Regions from separate parts of the Oceanobacillus sp. CF4.6 genome, predicted to be linked through region 4. Evidence: riboswitches for the same ligand, from Rfam matches in the RefSeq annotation. Region 4 holds a riboswitch; each other region holds the start of a gene.
What was found. Region 4 has a riboswitch for S-adenosylmethionine ahead of ACHABU_RS07915 (PLP-dependent aspartate aminotransferase family protein). Riboswitches for the same ligand answer to the same signal wherever they lie in the genome.
Positions count from the first base shown of each region.

Region 1: linked by a shared signal. The riboswitch ahead of ACHABU_RS09815 (methionine biosynthesis PLP-dependent protein) and the one ahead of ACHABU_RS07915 (PLP-dependent aspartate aminotransferase family protein) in region 4 are both predicted to bind S-adenosylmethionine.
Region 2: linked by a shared signal. The riboswitch ahead of ACHABU_RS09915 (phosphoadenylyl-sulfate reductase) and the one ahead of ACHABU_RS07915 (PLP-dependent aspartate aminotransferase family protein) in region 4 are both predicted to bind S-adenosylmethionine.
Region 3: linked by a shared signal. The riboswitch ahead of ACHABU_RS12940 (5-methyltetrahydropteroyltriglutamate--homocysteine S-methyltransferase) and the one ahead of ACHABU_RS07915 (PLP-dependent aspartate aminotransferase family protein) in region 4 are both predicted to bind S-adenosylmethionine.

Region 1 covers NZ_JBIMEX010000005.1:82,867-86,033, forward strand. Annotated here, with positions in the region: gene ACHABU_RS09810 (manganese catalase family protein) at 257-1,117, opposite strand; SAM riboswitch class I at 1,343-1,454, shown strand; gene ACHABU_RS09815 (methionine biosynthesis PLP-dependent protein) at 1,523-2,626, shown strand; gene metC (cystathionine beta-lyase) at 2,640-3,167, shown strand, end outside.
Region 2 covers NZ_JBIMEX010000005.1:105,753-108,919, forward strand. Annotated here, with positions in the region: gene ACHABU_RS09910 (assimilatory sulfite reductase (NADPH) flavoprotein subunit) at 1-1,000, opposite strand, end outside; gene ACHABU_RS09915 (phosphoadenylyl-sulfate reductase) at 1,148-1,867, opposite strand; SAM riboswitch class I at 1,979-2,082, opposite strand; gene ACHABU_RS09920 (M20/M25/M40 family metallo-hydrolase) at 2,197-3,167, opposite strand, start outside.
Region 3 covers NZ_JBIMEX010000008.1:25,875-29,041, forward strand. Annotated here, with positions in the region: gene ACHABU_RS12935 (5-methyltetrahydropteroyltriglutamate--homocysteine S-methyltransferase) at 1-185, opposite strand, end outside; gene ACHABU_RS12940 (5-methyltetrahydropteroyltriglutamate--homocysteine S-methyltransferase) at 240-1,343, opposite strand; SAM riboswitch class I at 1,427-1,530, opposite strand; gene ACHABU_RS12945 (MBL fold metallo-hydrolase) at 1,782-2,756, shown strand; gene ACHABU_RS12950 (CBS domain-containing protein) at 2,776-3,167, shown strand, end outside.
Region 4 covers NZ_JBIMEX010000003.1:217,689-220,855, forward strand. Annotated here, with positions in the region: gene megL (methionine gamma-lyase) at 1-26, opposite strand, end outside; gene rarD (EamA family transporter RarD) at 196-1,101, shown strand; SAM riboswitch class I at 1,760-1,878, shown strand; gene ACHABU_RS07915 (PLP-dependent aspartate aminotransferase family protein) at 1,981-3,167, shown strand, end outside.

The DNA of each region.
Region 1 (3,167 bases), on a different contig from region 4:
CGATTTTTATGGGAATATATTCATTGTAAGGTGAATTTTTTCACTTGTCTATTCAGACCAAGCAGTGTTGTGGGGAAACTAGTACAATTGTTTAAATAGAGGAACTAAAGGAGTATTATTCTATCATTATATCTCATCAAATGATTTCATCCGATTGTAGTTATAACAAGAATTAATCTGGTAACAGTCTCCTTCCCTTACCTTGGGGTAAAATGAAAGTGGACTGTCTATAATAATAGACAGTCCACTTTGTATGTTATTTCATATCCGGTTCCGGCAGATCGTCGGACTTTCTCAACGCCCATAATGGTGTATCAAAAATGTACGGTGGAGCTGGGGGAAGTTTCGGTGCTGGTGCCAATGGAACTGGGTCCTCAACATAATTAAACGTTCCACAGCCATCCATACTTGGGCCGTGCGCCCATCTTCCAGTAGCACTTTCATTCCCCATGGAAAAGTTGAATAATGTGTAGGCTACTTCCTCCTTTTCCAATTCCCTTGGGAACGTACTCGGCACAACGATATTTTCTTTTTCTTCCAGTTCTCTGATTGCGGCATACCACTGATTTTGATGCATGGTATCTCTTGCAAGTAACCAGGAAAGCATATCTTTGACACCACGATCATTTGTCATCTCATATAGACGTGCAACTTGAAGACGTCCTTGTGATTCAGCAGTCAGATTCATTCGAAAATCTGCAAGCAGGTTTCCACTTGCAATAATATAATTTGCTGTCCAGCGATTCCCCATACTATCCGCCGGCATGGCACCTAAACCGGACACAATTGCATGTTGTGGATTCATTCCTCCTAAAATTGCTGCCACCATCGGATCCTTTGCAGCATCTTCCAATTCAATATCAGGAGCACCGTCCAAAAGTCTTGCAATCATGGTTGCAAGCATTTCCACATGGGCAAGTTCTTCTGCACCGGTATCCATCAATAAATCTTTATATTTTCCATCGCCGCGCGTGTTCCAACCCTGGAATAAATATTGCATAGCTACTGACATCTCACCCCATTGACCCCCGAGTACTTCTTGCAGTCTCCCAGCAAACACGGGATCTGGACGTTCCGGCTTTGCGTGGTATTGCAATTCTTTGACATGATAAAACAATAGAGTCACTTCCTTTAAATTAATTGCATATCTGGTAAGTCTATAGGCAATAAACCACCCTCTTTATTAGGTATTCATATAGCATCCTAAAAGTGCTTGCTTCTTTCCTTTACCTTTCCATATATGCAATATATTCAGGAGAAATATTATATTCTTCTTGCTTTTTTTAATTTTATATTGTAAGCTGAAAGTATTATTTAGAAAAATTACATAAATTAGTTTAATCTCTTATCAAGAGAGACGGAGGGACTGGCCCTTTGATGTCTCAGCAACCAAACCATGCAGGTTAAGGTGCTAATTCCAGTAGGCGTTTGTATTTCTGCCTAGAAGATAAGAAGAATGCATACATATTAGGGCCTTCTTCTTAGTTGAAGAAGGCCCTTATTTACATTTGGAGGTTGAAAAATGTCAAACAAAAGTATTGAAACAAAATTAGCTCAGTTAGGAAATAAAAGCGATGAGAAAACCGGAGCAATCAATCCACCCATTTATTTATCAACAGCTTATCAGCATAAGGGACTTGGACAATCCACTGGCTATGACTATACGCGAACAAAAAATCCTACTCGTAACATTTTGGAAGCAGGGATTGCTGAATTAGAAGCCGGTGATACAGGTTACGCCTGTAGCTCCGGGATGGCAGCTATCCAATTAGTCCTCTCCCTTTTCCGGTCTGGTGACCATTTAATTGCACCCGAGGATTTATATGGTGGAACATACCGTATGCTGGAACAATATGCAGATATCTATGATATTAAAACAACCTATGATACATTTGACGATATTGAAAAAACAGAGCAACTAATAACACCCAATACGAAGGCAATATTTATCGAAACGCCAACAAATCCATCGATGCAGGAAATCAATATCAGCCTGTATGCAACGTTGGCAAAACAACATGATCTACTATTAATTGTGGACAATACATTTTTAACGCCTTACTTGCAGCAGCCAATCAGTCTCGGTGCTGATATTGTCATTCACAGTGCCACAAAATATATTGGGGGTCACAATGATGTTTTAGCAGGGTTAGTCGTGGCTAAAGGTGAAGCGATTTGTGCAAAATTATCTCTGAATCATAACGCAAATGGTGCCGTTCTCTCCCCATTTGATTCCTGGTTGCTAATCCGGGGCTTAAAAACATTGTCCCTCCGAATGGATAGACATGAGGAAAATGCTAGAATCATTGCTGGATATCTAAAAGAACACCCCGCCGTTACAAAAGTTCTTTATCCCAACAAAGGCGGCATGCTCTCATTCTGCCTAAAAAAGAGCAAATATGTCGATCCTTTCTTATTGAAGCTACAATTGATTGTTTTTGCCGAAAGCCTTGGTGGTGTCGAAAGTTTTATTACGTATCCAACCACACAGACCCATGCAGATATGCCAGAAGACGAGCGATTAAGACGGGGCATCAGCAACGAACTACTACGTTTTTCCGTAGGTATTGAGAATGTGGAAGATTTAAAAGCGGACTTACAACAAGCACTATCAATTTTGGAATAGGAGGATGTTAAAAATGAGTCAACATAATAATCATTTAGAAACAAAATTAATTCATGGCGCACAAAGAGGAGAAACACAGACAGGGGCGGTGAATGTTCCTATCTATCTTTCTTCCACTTTCCATCAAAATAGTTTTGAAGAATTTGGACCCTTCGATTACAGCAGATCTGGAAATCCTACCCGCCAGGCGCTCGAGGAAAAAATCGCTGAACTCGAAGGCGGAACACATGGCTTGGCATTCTCTTCTGGGATGGCTGCCATCTCGTCCGCACTATTACTCTTATCTGCTGGTGACCATGTAGTAGTGACAAAAGATGTGTATGGTGGAACTTTCCGATTTGTATCAGAAGTTTTAAAACGATTTAATATCGATCATACGTTTGTGGATTTAACGGATCTTAATGAAGTGTCAAGTGCAATCAAACCGAATACAAAAGTGATCTATGCGGAGACCCCTTCCAATCCTTGTATGAACATTACTGATTTACCAGGACTTATAAAAGTTGCTAAAGCAAATAACTGTCTGACTTTTGTTGATAAT
Region 2 (3,167 bases), on a different contig from region 4:
TAAGTCTAGTAATCTCGAAATTAGAAAGCAATGCTTCTCTTAACGAACGGATTTCTCCCTGTTTGTTCACTTGAACGGTCTCATCCGGATTCCAGTTCATTTCCTTAATTAACTGGTCTACAAGTTCAGGATTATTTTGCGGTAATATTCCAAGGCTGTCCCCGGGTTCAAATACCAGATTCGATCCTTCAAGAGATAACTCAAGATGACGATTTTCTTTGTTTGATCCTTGCCCACTCAAATTTAAATTATCTAAGATTTCAGCCATATATGGGTTGGTCCTTGTAAAGACCTGTCGTTCCTCCAAAATAGTTCCAGCAGCTTCCTGTACTGCAAGGGAGGATTCACTTTCTTGTGCCTCATATAATACTCCTAAGACGCCCTCTGTCCATTCTGATGCAGGTTCATCAAAATCCAAGTCACAATCGACCCTTGGATACAGTCTTTCTCCTCCAAGTTCCTCTAGACGCTTATCGAAATCCTTGCCAGTCTGACAAAAAAATTCATAGGACTGGTCTCCGAGGGATAATACGGAAAAGCGAACGTCCGTAAGTTTAGGTGCTTTTCTACTATGAAGAAATTCATAAAAAGAAATCGCATTATCTGGTGGTTCCCCTTCTCCATGGGTAGCAGATATAATCAGTAAATCCTCAACTTTTTTTAGATCCTTTGTTTTAAAATCATCTAATGCAGCTATTTTCACCTTTAAATTTTTCTCTTCCAATTTCCGAATTGCTTCTTCAGCAAGTCTTTGGCCACTACCCGTTTCAGATCCATAAAGCACCGTCACTTCCCTGGAAGCAATCTGAACAGCAGGTGGAGATGCTACCGCAATACCATTGGAAGCAGTCTCTCCATTTGGTATCGATTCCGTTACCTGTGTAGCTGCAAGATATCCACCAAGCCAATTTCTTTGTGCTTCTGTTAACGTTGGCAACAGGACATTCAGATTTTCTGTTTGCTCTTGACTAAAAGGACTATTCATTACATTTAACTGCAAAGCTTTTCACCCCATATAAATTTCATTTTTTCCATCCTAACTGTATAACTATTATTTTAGGTACAAAGTATTGTATCCTAAGTTGTTTACTTGGTTTTAAATATAAAAATTTTTCTTCTAAAAAAAGGAAGCTAATTAATCGATTTTTCAGCTTGTATGAAGGCCACATTCCGTTTTATTGAATCCTGACCATCTTCCTGCACGCGAATCCGTAGAATCCGTTACTTTTGATGTACATGGGATACAACCAATACTAGGATAACCTTGATCGTGCAATTCATTATATGGCAGGTTATTTTCCTTGATATAATCCCATACGTCATCCCAGGTCCAATGGATTAACGGGCAAACTTTAATCGATTTAAATTTTTCATCTTTATTAACAAAATCAGTTTTGCTCCTTGATGGCGATTGTTCTCTTCGTAATCCGGAAATCCAAGCAGGTGCCCCACTTAGCGCTTCTTCAAGAGGCTTTATTTTTCGAATGTAACAACATTGATCAGGCTGGCGTTTCCACAGTGCCGAACCATGCTGATTAGCCTGTTCTTCCACTGTCAGGTCAGGTTTTTTTAGTTGAATGCGAAGTTCAGGATACTTTTCCTTTGCTTTATCAATTAAGTCATAGGTTTCCTGAAAATGAAGATCTGTATCCAAAAATACAATTTCAGCATCCTTTTGTACTTTGGAAATTAAATCAACTAATACTACTCCTTCCGCACCAAAACTGCAGGCATAAACAATATCGTCACCGTATGTTTCGTATGCCCATTGGAGAATTTTTGAAGCACCTTTTGTTTGGTCTGTCGGAATCCAGTCTTTATACGGGTCACCAGTAAAATCACTGTACGTAACCGAATAGTTATTCATACTTCATCCCTCCAAGAAAAATAGTTATCGGTTAAATAAAAATAAATCCTCGTTCTATATTATAAGAAGAGGATTTGCTAACTTTACCTTTTAACAGGCTCGTTTTTTCTCTTCTTATCTTTCAGGTAATTCACCTGAAGGAATTGGCACAGTATTAAATCGAACCTGTTGCCGAGGTTTCATAGGGCCCTTCCCTCCACCTCTCGGGATAAGAAATATTAATACAAGTAATTTGATATGAATTATTTGTATTGTATCTTTTAAAAACATGAAAGTCAACAGTTATTTTGTAAAAAATTAATTAATTATAAATATTTAACTAAATTATTTTAGTTTGCATTACTAATCATATGAATCAATTCTTCCATGATAATTGGATATTCTTCAAAGGCATTTTTGATATTCAGACGCTCTGTTCGTTTATGCGCATCGTGTCCATATGGTCCCACGTTTATAACAGGTGCATTTAGCTTCTGCATTTCTTTAAATGGTAAAATATAGCTGTCACCCCAGACCGGTGTGTTTTCTTCAAATGCATTCCAGCCTTCTGCAGTGCCGGAATAACTTACATAGCTGAGATCACATATCCCATTTAAGTAATGAATCCGTTTAATAGGCAAGTTAAATTTTTCTTGTGCAATTTTTGTTACAAACGAAGTACACGCTTCGATTAGTTCATTTCCAGTGGAGTTGACAGCCGGATAGTATGGCGGTGCCAGCAATACAATAATTGCCGGGGCAAGTTCCTGGCATTGAATCATTAGTTTATCGGTAATGCGTAGCGACTTTTCCCGATCATCCCAAGCTTCATTGTAATGAATATCTGCTTTAACATCATTTACATATTCCTTACCCAGTTTATTGGTAGCATAGGTTACTAAATCTTTATAACGAATCACTTTTACTTTTCCAATTGGTTCAACATGATGCCTCTTGCAAATTCGTTCATAGGCTTCATTACACTTTTCTGCAGCCGTTTGCGCTACCTTCTCAAACAAATCAAAGGCCTCTGACGCGCTCCGCTTCATAAGAAATATATTATACAAGGCAGACGAACGGTACGGAGTCTGTGTAGAATAATGCAACCGCAAATCCGTTTGCTGCAAGGTTACAGGAAGTGGTGTCGTCTCCCCGAGAACGGTTTCCTCAAATAAATCATTCCACTCCATCTCTCTTGTCATGAAAGAAGAAATATAAGGGGAAGTCATCCCACTGAGTGGCTCACCTGCATGTGTTTCTTTTCCATAAAATAAAGAAGCAGCGAGTAATTTTCCAATGGATCCTGTGTACATATAATGGG
Region 3 (3,167 bases), on a different contig from region 4:
TGTAATCCAATTTCAATTTGCTTATCGACAATGCGCTCGATTTCTTTTGTTTCGACTTCACGTAATTGGGAAGCTGAAATCTTTCCTTCTTTAAAATTTTCTCTTGCCTGGTGCAAATTTTCTGGTCTCAGGAAGCTTCCTACATGGTCTGCTTTGAAAGGAGCTTTAACTACTGTTTTTGTCATTTTATTTCCCCTTTTCTAATATGTAATGTTATTTCTAAAATAGTGATAGGGAGCTTAACCCCAAAGTTCTTTTGAAACGTCAACAACGAATTTCAATTTGTCCCACTGTTGTTCTTCAGTAAGTTTATTACCGTGATGTGTCGACGAAAATCCACACTGTGGGCTTATACATAATTGTTCAAAGGGGACATATTTCGCCGCTTCTTTTACCCGCGTTTTAATTGCCTCTTTATCTTCGAGTTCACCAAACTTGGATGTTACTGCACCGATAACTACCTGTGCTCCACCATTTGGAATATATTTCAATGGTTCGAAACTTCCAGAGCGTTCGTCATCATATTCCAGGAAAAAACCATCTACTTTTTCTTTTGCAAACAGTGTTGGTGCAATTTTTGCGTAGCTTCCTTCAAATGCCCACGTAGACTGATAGTTTCCGCGACATAAATGGGTTGTAACGGTTAAATCCTCTGGTTTATCTTCCAGAACTTCGTTGACAACTCGCAATGCTAAATCTATCAGTTGCTGTCTGGAATAGCTGCCTTCTATAGATGGATTGTCATCTGCTGATAGTCTTGCAATATACACATCATCCAGTTGAATATAACGTGCACCGACATTGTAAAATGCTTTTAATGCAGCGCGGTAAGCTTCGATAACATCATCTGCGTATGCTTCAATGTCCGGATAAATTTCCGGATTTCTAATACCAGCGATAAATAACTGATTTGGACTTGGAATCGTTTGTTTAGGAACTGCACGATCGCCTACCATTTCTTTTAACTCCATAAAATCATGAATGAATGGATGGTCCTCGTTGAAAGAAATTTTTCCAGTGTTTCGTACACTGTGTTTTTCTGTTTCAACACCATGGAAATTCTGTCCTTTCTCTGGTTCAAATCCTTCAAGTCCATTCAGATTTTCTATGAAATCATAATGCCACCAGGTACGTCTGAATTCTCCGTCGGTTACTGCTTCTAAACCAACTTCAATCTGCTTATCTACAACTCTTTTAATTTCCTTTGTTTCCACTGCCCGTAATTCCTCAGCAGTAATGTTTCCATCTTTAAATTCTTTTCTCGCAATATGTATGGCTTCCGGACGCAGTAGGCTTCCTACATGGTCTGCTTTAAATGGTGCATTTCCTTTTTTCTTGGACATTACTTCACCTCATCTTAAGTTTTACAAACAAAAAAACCTCTTCCAAAGATAAGAAGAGGTTTAGATACCGTGACTAGTTTCTCTTCTTATCTTCAAGCAGATCACTGCTTCTGGAATTGGCACAGTACATTTTCAGTCTGTTGCCGAGGCTTCAAAGGGCCAGTCCCTCCACCTCTCTAAATAAGAAATACATATTTAATTAACTGTTAATAGACAGAATACATGCTAAAATCGAATAAGTCAAGAATAGATTAAATAATCTACTAAAAGATACGTCACTTACTTCGTTAATTCTTGTTGTGGAATTCTATAAAGCAATAGAGATTACTTAAGAAACTGTTTGCTTGGCATTTAATAGTAGTAACGATAAAATAGAAATTATAAAGTTTTAATCTTATTGTTGCATCTACTGGAGATTAATGAAAAGGGGACAGTAATATGTTAAGTAAAGTAACTGAAAATATATTCAAACTCGTTATCCATATTCCCGGTGGAATGCATGAAGTGAACAGTTATCTTATAAAAGGAAATAACGGTTATACAGTTATTGATACCGGTTTATATTCAAAAGAAGCGATGGACACGTGGAAAATAGTATTGGAATCAGGTGTAGTAGTTGAAAAAGTTATTTTGACACACACCCACCAGGATCATATCGGTCTTGCAAAATGGTTTCAGGAGCACATTGGTGTTCCTGTTTTTACTTCTAAGCTTGGATATAAAGAAATGTTGAAAGGCCGTAACGCCGACGCTTCTAATAGGAAACTCAAAGGGCTAATTAAGAAACATGGTATTCCTGAATTACCCGATCATCTTAAAAATGATTCACTTATTTATGATTTTGAGCCCGATGGTTTCTTTGAAGAACATGATAAAATCCAATTTGGCAATGATTTCTATGAAGTAGTCTGGACACCTGGTCATGCTCCCGATCAGTATTGCTTTTACCAAAGGGAAAAAAAGGTAATGATAGTGGGAGACCATGTATTAAAAAATATCTCTCCTGTAATTGGACTATGGACAGGAGAAGAATTAAATCCAATGAAAGAATACTATCATTCGCTTGCAAAAATAATCAATTATCCGGTCGATATTGCGCTTCCAGGTCATGGTGAAGCGATTATGGACTTAGAGGAACGTGTGCAAAGAATAAAAGAAAAGCATGATTATCGTCTGCAGCAACTGTTGGAACATATATCTGAAAAAGGGAAGACAGCAAACGATTTATGTGAAGTAATTTATGGGGAGTCAACGATTCATACATATATTAGTCCATTTATGGCTACGTTAACCCGATTAATTTATTTGGAAGCAGTAGGCGAACTTTTGAGAGTGGAAGAAAATGGAATCGTATTCTTCAAAAAGTCGATACACGGAAGCAACGCTCAGAGCAAGTTCCTAAAAAACCTTTAATTTCACGGGAGAATTTATCATGTACAAAAATTCGGAACGATTTATAACTGCATTTAATCGAATTGAAAAAGAGATAAAAGCATTGCTTATTAAAAAAGAAATGGGTTTTTCCAGAGCTGTCAGAGTGCTTCGAGATTCTAATGCAATTATTAAACGGTACACGGATGACTTACTGGAATTTGCTGAACTAAGAAATGCGATTGTTCATAACAAAATTGATATGGCTTTTGCGATTGCTGAACCACATGATACTGTCGTAGAACGTATCGAAAGAATTGAACAGGAACTCACCCGTCCACGCAAAGTAGATCCACTTTTTATAAGAAAAGTGATATCCTTTCAGCAAAATGAGCCAATGACCAATATGCTGGAAGTCATTAATCACAAGGGGATAACAAAATTTCCTGTTTA
Region 4 (3,167 bases):
TCAAAATGGTCCTGTTTCTTTTTCATGAAATGACTCCCTTCACATACATTTACAATTAATAGCCTTTACTACTATCATAAAGGAAATCGCAATTATTTGAAAGCGTTTTCTTTATTAGTCTCCAAGCCTAGTTATTGCTTTATTCATTTTTTCAATCTACTATTATCATAGTCTCATTTAAAAAGGAGAAAAAAGATGGATAGTCGTCAGACAAAGCTAGGGATTCTATATACATTTAGTGCATATCTCCTATGGGGTTTTCTTACAATGTACTGGAAACAGCTCGAATATGTTCCTGCTGGCCAAATTCTAGCGTATCGCATTGTGTGGTCATGTGCTTTTATGCTTCTGCTCGTTATTTCATTAGGAAAATGGCTGCCATTCATTCAGGAATGCCGTGCAATTATGAAGGATAGAAAAAAGTTATTGGGTATTACTGCAGCTTCCATCGTCATCAGTATGAATTGGTTTTTATTTATTTGGGCCGTTGTCAGTGGCCATGTACTACAGGCAAGTCTGGGCTATTATATTAATCCTTTAATCAGTATTTTACTTGGAATAATAATCTTAAAGGAGTCCGTCTCAAAAGGACAGGTCATTTCTTTTATCCTTGCTGCAACTGGTGTGCTTTATCTTACTTTCAGCTATGGTGTTTTCCCATGGGTATCTCTGATGCTGGCCACATCGTTCGCATTATATGGCTTGTTGAAAAAAACGGTGGATATTGGTGCTTTGTATGGTTTAACGATTGAAACAATGATTGTTGCACCAGTTGCCCTTATTTATTTATGGATGATTCCAGTAAATTCCTTTACGATTCAGCCATTTATTACCGCTACAAATCTATATTTAATTGGAGCTGGAATCGCAACAGCTGTTCCTTTATTACTCTTTTCAAGTGGAGCCAAACAGATTCCTTTAGCTATGGTAGGTTTCCTGCAGTACATTACACCAACGATGATGCTTATTTTAGGTGTATTTCTCTACAATGAAACGTTCACCACGGCTCATTTAATTACATTTATTCTTATATGGACTGCACTGTTCATCTATATGTTCTCTGTCTACAAAAGACCAAAGAGACAGACCGAATCGGAATAGCTTGTGTAAATTCCAACAGTTAACTGGGATAAACTAGAATATCTTTAATAACCACTTTGGTAACCTTGGTTATTGTTTAAAGCCTTTTAATCATCGCAGAGTTGAAATAAAATGCGACTTAACTTTAGGTTATATTAACAGACATGCGCTATTGCTACCGTCCGAGATCGCTCTGGGCGGATGCTTTCCGCGGGCACGGCCTCAGCCTCCTCGCGGGAAAACCACCGCTGCGGGGTCTTCGGACACGTGCTTTTCCCGCAGGAGTCACCGCCCGCCGCTCACCCGGACTGGTGAAGCTGTTTTATGAGATTTTTATAGCAATCACTAATGCAGTTAATAGTTTGTAAACATCTAATCAGCTCTGGGAAATACACGGAGACTTCTGCGGGAGCAGAGGCATAGGTGAGACAACGCAGCGCTTTAGCGCAAGTTGGCTCACCAGCCGCCCGCGAAAAGCGCAGTGTATTTCCCAGAGCGGTAGCCGAAGAAACTTGCTTCCATTATTAGCTAAAGGTCTATCGCAAATGGCAGTTACTTCGTAGTTTATAGAAAATGCGATGGTAAAAAGGAATTAAGTGATTTAAATATTAATTTTTCAGAAACCTTATTGACAATTATTCGAATACATTATATAATCACATTAATTTAATAAAGCAATCTCTTATTGAGAGTGGTGGAGGGAATAGGCCCTGTGAAACCCGGCAACCATAGAGCAGACTTGTCTGTTGTTAAAGGTGCTAAATCCTACAGGTCATCGATTGATCTGGAAGATAAGAGGAGGACTGATTCGTACATACGCCCTCTTCTTAGGAAGAGGGCTTTTTGCTTATCCTCTTCCTCAAGATATGAAGAAAACGAATTAAATGGGAGGAATTACTTATGACAAAATTTCATGTTCAAAATTCAGAAACCGTATTACTTCACGGTGGCCAGCAGCCAGATCCAACAACAGGTTCACGGGCAGTTCCAATCTATCAAACTACTTCTTATGTATTCCGTGACACGGAACATGCACAAAATTTATTTGGTTTGGCTGAGTCGGGGAATATTTATTCAAGAATAATGAATCCGACAGTAGATGCATTTGAACAACGAGTAGCCCTACTCGAAGATGGCATAGGCGCTGTAGCAACTTCATCAGGAATGGCGGCAATTACGCTGGCAATCTTGAATATTGCAGGCTCTGGTGATGAAATTATCGCAGATAGTAATCTATATGGCGGTACATACAATCTATTTGCAACGACACTTCCACGTTACGGAATAAACGTCAAATTTGTTGATGGAACCAATCTAGATGAAATTGAAGCAGCAATAACTGATAAAACAAAAGCTGTTTTCGGAGAAATTATAACGAATCCAAGTCTTTATGTATTTGATGTAGAAAAGGTTGCAGATATTGCCCATGCACACGGCATTCCTTTAATTATTGATAATACCTTTGCCACACCATATATTACGAAACCAATTACGTGGGGCGCTGATATTGTTGTTCATTCTGCAACAAAATGGATTGGTGGACATGGGACAACGATTGGCGGCATTGTGGTAGACGGCGGAAGATTCAATTGGGATAGTGGACGTTTCCCAGGATTTACAGAGCCTGATGAGAGCTATAATGGATTAAAATATAAAGATCTTGGTCCAGCTGCTTTTATTACAAAATTACGTGTTCAATTATTACGTGATATTGGAGCTTGCCTAAGTCCACAAAATGCATTTCTACTTTTACAAGGTCTCGAAACGCTTCACTTGCGTATTGAAAGACATACAGAGAATGCACAAAAGGTTGCACAATATTTACAGGAACATCCTGCAGTGGAATGGATTAGTTTCCCTGGCCTGACAGAACATCCTTCTCATAAGCTTGCACAGAAATATTTCAAATTCGGCTATGGTTCCATTATAACTTTCGGTATTAAAGGTGGTCGTGATGCCGGCAGAAAGTTGATTGACAGTGTAAAGCTATGGTCACATGTTGCCAATGTTGGAGACGCAAAATCATTAATTATCCACCCTGCCTCAACAACACATCAACAGTTAAGTGCTGAGGAATTGAAAAAAAG